Regions from separate parts of the Ensifer sp. ENS10 genome, predicted to be linked through region 2. Evidence: predicted binding sites of a transcription regulator. Region 2 holds the regulator's gene; the other holds the start of a gene.
What was found. Region 2 encodes PhoB, which activates phosphate uptake and scavenging genes when phosphate is short. Its sites were predicted from a motif close to TGTCATNNANCTGTCAT; they were not measured.

Region 1 (3,437 bases), 410 kb from region 2:
CGCGATCGCCAAGTGCGTCGAACATCGCCTGGTCCGTTCCCGTCATGAAGGCCTGGCCGCCGAGGCCATCGACGAGGTCGAACAGCGCCGCACGCCGGTTGACGTCGAGATGCGCGGCGATCTCGTCGAGCAACATGATCGGCGCGTGGCCAGTCATGTCGCCGACGAGGCGCGCATGCGCCAGCACCAGTCCGACGAGCAGCGCTTTCTGCTCGCCGGTCGAGCAGCGTGCGGCTTCCATGTCCTTGTCCCGATGACGCACCAGCAGGTCGCTTCGGTGCGGCCCATCGAGCGTCCGGCCCGCCGCTGCGTCGCGCGGCCGCCCGTCGCGCAACATTGTCAGATATTGCTCTTCGAGATCATAGGCCGGGCGATGGCCCTCGTCGTCGAGAAAGCCGGACAGCGCCAGGCGGGCGGACGGAAAAACGCTGTCATCGACGTTCCGCTCGACGAGCGCGGTCAAGAGGCCGAGCATCTCCTGCCTTGCCAGCGCCATGGAAACCCCGAGACCGGCCATCTCTCGCTCAATTGCGGTCAGCCAGGACGGATCCGGGCGAAACTCGCTGAGCAGCCGGTTTCGGCTGCGCATCGCCCGATCGAATTCGCTGGCGCGTCGGCCATGCTCAGGATCGAGCGAAAGCACCAGCCGATCGAGGAAGCGCCGCCGGTCGGCCGAAGGCCCGGTGAAGAGCCCGTCCATCGATGGCGTCAGCCAGAGAACGCGCAGGTGATCCGTCAGTTCGTCGACGGTTGATGCCGGAGTTCCGTTGAGCCGCAGCCGCCGGGATTGGCCCTCGGTTACCCCGGCGGTGCCGGTGCCGATTTCGACCGGCCCCTCCATGCCCTCGACCTCCGCAAAGACGGAAAACCCGTCGCTCGCGCCGACGCGGGTGACGTCGGCGTAAGCCGCGCGCCTCAAGCCTCGTCCTGGCGAGAGGAAGGAAACCGCTTCCATCAAATTGGTCTTGCCGGCGCCGTTCTCTCCCGTCAGCACCACATGGCGCTGGTCGAGCTCCAGCGAGAGAGCCGCATAGTTGCGGAACTCCGTGAGCTTCAAGCGGTTGAGAAAGACCTTGTGGGGCATGGGCAAACCGGATTCGACGTTGGGCGCCAGCTACAGCGCCGCGCGTCATATCAGACGCGCAAAGGTCGCTGTAGCACTTTGAATTGCTGCATGTCTTCGTCCTTAAATCGAGGTCGATTTAAGGAGACATGCAGTAGGACGAAAGCGTTGGCCAAGGCAAGACGAAATGGCCAGCGCGTCGATATCGCCTGGGATAGGTCGATATCGGCAGGGGATAGGCGACAAACCCCTTGAATCAGGTGCTTTTCTTGAGCGCCTCGGTCAAATATGACAGTTTCATGACAATCCACGGATGGATATATTTGTAATGCTGGCTTGGTTCCGCAAACTGCTTCCCCGCGAAGATCGCTTCTTCGACCTTTTCGCAAAACACGCGCTCACCGTTGTCGGTGCCGCCGAAGCGCTCGACAGGCTGCTTGCCGGTGGCGACGACATGGAGAAACAGTGCGACCGGATCGTCGCGCTTGAGGATGAAGCGGATCATATTACTGGCGAAGTGCTCCTGGCGGTGCGCCGGTCCTTCATCACGCCCTTCGACCGCGGCGACATCAAGGACCTGATCCAGTCGATGGACGATGCCATCGACATGATGCACAAGACGGTCAAGACGATCCGGCTCTACGAGCAGAAGACATTCGATCCGGGCATGCGCGAGATGGCGACGATCATCGTCCAGGCCGCGCATCTGATCGGCGAGGCCATTCCGTTGCTCGACCGTATCGGCGCCAATCACAATCGCCTTATCGCCATCGCCGAGGAAGTTACCCGCATCGAGGGGCGTGCCGACGAATTGCACGACCTCGGCCTCAAGGATCTCTTCCGCCGTCACGGCGCCAGCAACCCGATGGCCTATATCATCGGCAGTGAGATCTATGGCGAGCTCGAAAAGGTGATCGATCGCTTCGAGGACGTCGCCAATGAAATCAGCGGCATCGTGATCGAGAACGTCTGATGGATGCGACGCTCGCCTTTCCGTTGCTCGTCGGGCTGATCGGCATCGCGCTGTTCTTCGACTTCCTGAACGGTTTGCACGACGCTGCCAACTCGATCGCGACAATCGTCTCGACGCGGGTGCTGAGACCGCAATACGCGGTCATCTGGGCAGCCTTTTTCAACTTCATCGCCTTCCTGTTCTTTGGCCTGCATGTGGCCGAGACGCTCGGCAAGGGCATCATCGATCCCGGCATCGTCACGCCGCTGGTGATCTTTTCGGCCCTCATGGGGGCGATCGTCTGGAACATCGTCACCTGGCTCTTCGGCATTCCGTCGAGTTCGTCGCATGCGCTGATCGGCGGCCTCGTCGGTGCCGGCCTTGCCAGCACCGGCTTTAGTTCCATCGTCTGGACCGGTCTTCTCAAGACCGTCGGCGCCATCTTCATGTCGCCGGCGATAGGCTTCTTCCTGGCCTTGCTCCTGGTGTTGATCGTCTCCTGGATTTTCGTGCGGCAGACGCCCTTTGCCGTCGACCGCACCTTCCGCGTGATGCAGTTCGTTTCCGCGTCGCTCTATTCGCTCGGCCACGGCGGCAATGACGCGCAGAAGACCATGGGCATCATTGCCGTTCTGCTCTTCTCGCAGGGCTATCTCGGTTCGGAGTTCTACGTGCCCTTCTGGGTGGTCATAACCTGCCAGGCGGCAATCGCGCTCGGCACGCTGTTCGGCGGCTGGCGCATCGTGCACACCATGGGCTCGAAGATTACCAGGCTCAATCCTATGCAGGGCTTCTGCGCCGAAACCGGCGGGGCGATCACGCTCTTTGCCGCCACCTGGCTCGGCATTCCCGTCTCGACGACGCACACCATCACCGGTGCGATCATCGGCGTCGGTGCGGCGCGGCGCGTCTCGGCGGTCCGCTGGGGGCTTGCCGGCAATATCGTGATTGCCTGGTTCATCACCATGCCGGCCGCGGCGGCGATTTCGGCGCTCGCCTATTTCCTGATCGATCTGATCTTCTGATCGAAGCGAACAGCGTCTCCCGCTTCAATCGGTGGGAGACGTGCATCATTTCTCGATCCGAGGCGCGGGGCTGTCCCGCCCGCCCTGATGCAAGGTCAGGCTCCCGGCGCGGGTGCCGGTTACGGTGAAGCTGATCTGCGCATCGATAAGCTTCGCAAAGAAACGGTGTTCGGCCTCCGGAAAGATTTCGATCCGATCCTGTCCCGTTGCCTGGGCAAACAGCCGATCTCCATCGCGAAAGATCGTCAGCTCGAAGCTGGGGGCCAGCCGATAGGTGCCGACATAGGCGTCATAGCTCGTCGGATCGACGGTTATCGCAGTGCGCCTGGCATTTGCCGGCGCAAGCGGAGCGTTGCGGTTGAGCAGGTGTTGGCCGATATCGTCCACGCCGACCTCG
Region 2 (3,437 bases):
TTTTGCTGACCACCGGCGGCGATCGTCGCGATCGTGCGACCGTGGAACGCGCCCTCGAAGGTGATGATGTGAAACTTCTCCGGCTGGCCTTTGGCGAAGTGGTACCGCCGCGCCGTCTTGATCGCGCATTCCAGCGCTTCCGCACCGGAATTGGTGAAGAAGACCCGATCGGCAAAGGTGACGGCCGCCAAGCGGCGTCCAAGACTTTCCTGACCGGGAACTTCGTAAAGGTTGGAAAGGTGCCAGACCTTCTCGGCCTGCGCCTTCAGCGCCTCGACGAGATGCGGATGCGCGTGGCCGAGCGAGTTCACGGCAACGCCGGCGGCGAAGTCGAGATAGCGCGAGCCGTCTTCGGCGATCAGCCAGACGCCCTCTCCTCGCTCGAAACGCAACGGCGCGCGCATGTAGGTATCGTAAAGCGGCGTGGTTGCAGTCATGCGAGGCTCTCCTTACTCCAGTCGGCATCGGTCCCGCTGCTTCATGCGGCCCGATAAAAATCAAAAATGCCGCCTTTCGGCGGCGCAGGCACTATTCCTATTTCGCGCCGCAATGTCAATAAAACCAAGCCTTGCAGTGCAACAGAGAAGCCCGTTTCCCGGCGGCGAAAAAATCGCCCGGAAGGGCTTGCAAAAATGCAACGCCAGCCGAGCAAGTTGGGGAAAACTACGAAATCGATTCGGCGTGAATCCCGGGACTCTTGCCACGGAGTCCGACGGTCAGTACGTTAACATTCAATTACTAGACGCATGCGGCGGACCTAGTCACCAAAAGAGTTATCGCGTTTGCAACCTCGGGATTCAACCGGGGTGCGGTGAGGGATTCTGCCATCCCCAACGCTGAGAACGGAGAGTGCAGAAATGAACTGGACTGACGAGCGGGTGGAGAAACTGAAGAAGCTTTGGTCCGAGGGCCTGAGCGCAAGCCAGATCGCGGCACAGCTCGGCGGCGTCAGCCGTAACGCTGTCATCGGCAAGGTTCATCGCCTGAGCCTTCCAGGCCGTGCCAAAGCCGGCGGCAGCACCACTGCGGCGGCCCGCCCGAAGCGGCCGACCTCGGCGCCGCGCGCTCCGAACTACGCCTCGCGCGTTTCGACCCGCACCGTTGCCCGTCCGTCCGGCGCCACCGTTCTCAAGGAAGAGATCGAAGTCGATCTCGTTGCCGAGCAGGATTTCAGCATCCAGACCGACGTGGTCGTGCCGATGTCGCGCCGCCTCGAGCTAACCCAGCTCACGGAACGCACCTGCAAGTGGCCGATCGGCGACCCGCTGAAGGAAGAGTTCCACTTCTGCGGCAACGATTCCCCGGAAGCTTCGCCCTATTGCAGCTTTCATGCGCGGCTTGCCTACCAGCCGTCCGCCGAGCGCCGTCGGATGCGCTAAGGATCCGCACAGGACCAAAACGAAAGGGGCCGATCGGCCCCTTTTTTATTGACTTCTGTTTGCCCTTCTCAGCTTTCGAGCGAGTAGCCGGCGCCGCGCACGGTGCGGATGACATCAGGCATGGTCGAGAAGTTCAGCGCCTTGCGCAGGCGGCCGACATGCACGTCGACGGTCCGCTCGTCGACATAGATGTCGTGGCCCCAGACGCCGTCCAGCAACTGCGAGCGCGAGAAGACACGGCCCGGAGAGGACATCAGGAACTCCAGCAGGCGGAACTCTGTCGGCCCCAGGCGAACTTCGCGGCTGCGGCGATGGACGCGATGGGTTTCCCGGTCGAGCTCGATGTCGCCGCAGCGCAGCAGCGTCGAGAGAACTTCGGGCTTCGCCCGGCGGAGCATCGCCTTGACGCGGGCCATCAGCTCCGGCGTGGAGAAGGGCTTGACCACATAGTCGTCGGCACCGGTCGCCAGACCGCGAACGCGCTCGCTTTCCTCGCCGCGCGCCGTCAGCATGATAATCGGCAGCCGCTCCGTCTCCGGGCGCTGGCGCAACCTACGGCAAAGCTCGATGCCGGAGACGCCAGGCAACATCCAGTCGAGGATCAGAAGGTCGGGCAGGCGTTCCTGTAGCCGGATCTCCGCCTCGTCACCCCTGAGGATCGTATCGACGTCGAAGCCTTCAGCTTCCAGATTGTAACGCAGCAGGACGCTCAGCGCCTCTTCGTCTTCGACCACGGCGATTTTTGGCAACATCAGGTAACGTCTCCTTACCGCGAGCGCCGCGCGGGTCCAGCGGACCGGCCGGCACTCAGACACTCTAAATCTGGAGCACATCCGCCGTTTTCAAAGGCGGGGCGAAAACCGCATGCTTCAGATACAGGAATTCGGGGCCGCGACCGAAGCCGCGACCGGATGATATTCATGGGGCATGCATTGCGAACGGCGCGTTTAACGCCAGAGCGGGATGAGGAAAAGTGTATGCGGTTGTCCCCCGCATCCCGCTCCAACCTTCTAGTCGTTGACCGAGCCCAACGTCGACGTGTTGTCATCCTTCGGGCGCTCGCCCTCCGGCTGGGCACCCGTCGCCATGTAATAGATCGTCTCGGCGATGTTGGTCGCGTGGTCGCCGATACGCTCGATGTTCTTGGCACAGAACAGAAGATGCGTGCAGGGCGTGATGTTGCGCGGATCTTCCATCATGTAGGTGAGCAACTCGCGGAACAGCGAGGTGTAGATCGCGTCGATCTCCTCGTCGCGCTCACGAATGCTGTTGGCCTTTTCCGGCGAACGCGACGCATAGACGTCGAGCACTTCCTTGAGCTGCACCAGAGCGAGCTCGGCGAGGTGCTCGAGACCGCGGGCGAGCTTGCGCGGGATGCCCGAACCGGCAACCGCGATCACGCGTTTGGCAGTGTTCTTGCCGAGGTCGCCGACACGCTCCAGGTCGGAGGCGATGCGGATCGACCCCATGATCTCGCGAAGGTCGGCGGCGACCGGCTGGCGCTTGGCGATCGTGACGATCGCCTTCTCGCCGATCTGACGCTCGGCATCATCGAGAACAGTGTCGTCCGAGATTACCTTTTGCGCCAGCGCCAGGTCGGAATTGACCAGAGCGCGGACGGATTCGGCGACCATCTGCTCGGCGAGACCGCCCATTTCCGAGATGCGGCGCGTCAGGTACTTCAGTTCTTCGTCATAGGCGGACATGATATGCATGGACATGATCGTCGATCCTTACGGGCGCTTTCCAGTGACTGTTGCAGCCGTGATTGGCCTCAGCCGAAGCGGCCCATGATGTAATCCTGGGTGCGCTGGTCATCCGGATTGGTGAACATCTTGTCGGTGTCGTTCTCCTCGACGAGATTGCCGAGGTGGAACATGGCGGTGCGCTGCGACACGCGGGCGGCCTGCTGCATCGAGTGGGTCACGATGACGATCGTGAAGTTCGTGCGCAGTTCATGGATGAGTTCCTCGACCTTGGCGGTCGCGATCGGGTCGAGTGCCGAGCAGGGCTCGTCCATGAGGATGACTTCCGGGCTGACGGCAACAGCGCGTGCGA

Region 1: a site for PhoB is predicted at 1,352-1,368, ahead of IB265_RS00275 (DUF47 family protein). Genes of this name have one in related genera too.

What each region holds. Positions count from the first base shown of each region.
Region 1 covers NZ_JACVAS010000001.1:51,827-55,263, forward strand. The annotation lists gene recF (DNA replication/repair protein RecF) at 1-1,084, opposite strand, end outside; gene IB265_RS00275 (DUF47 family protein) at 1,392-2,036, shown strand; gene IB265_RS00280 (inorganic phosphate transporter) at 2,036-3,040, shown strand; gene IB265_RS00285 (serine hydrolase) at 3,086-3,437, opposite strand, start outside.
Region 2 covers NZ_JACVAS010000001.1:463,500-466,936, reverse strand. The annotation lists gene IB265_RS02315 (aspartate aminotransferase family protein) at 1-437, opposite strand, end outside; gene IB265_RS02310 (GcrA family cell cycle regulator) at 858-1,379, shown strand; gene phoB (phosphate regulon transcriptional regulator PhoB) at 1,448-2,131, opposite strand; gene phoU (phosphate signaling complex protein PhoU) at 2,390-3,103, opposite strand; gene pstB (phosphate ABC transporter ATP-binding protein PstB) at 3,154-3,437, opposite strand, start outside.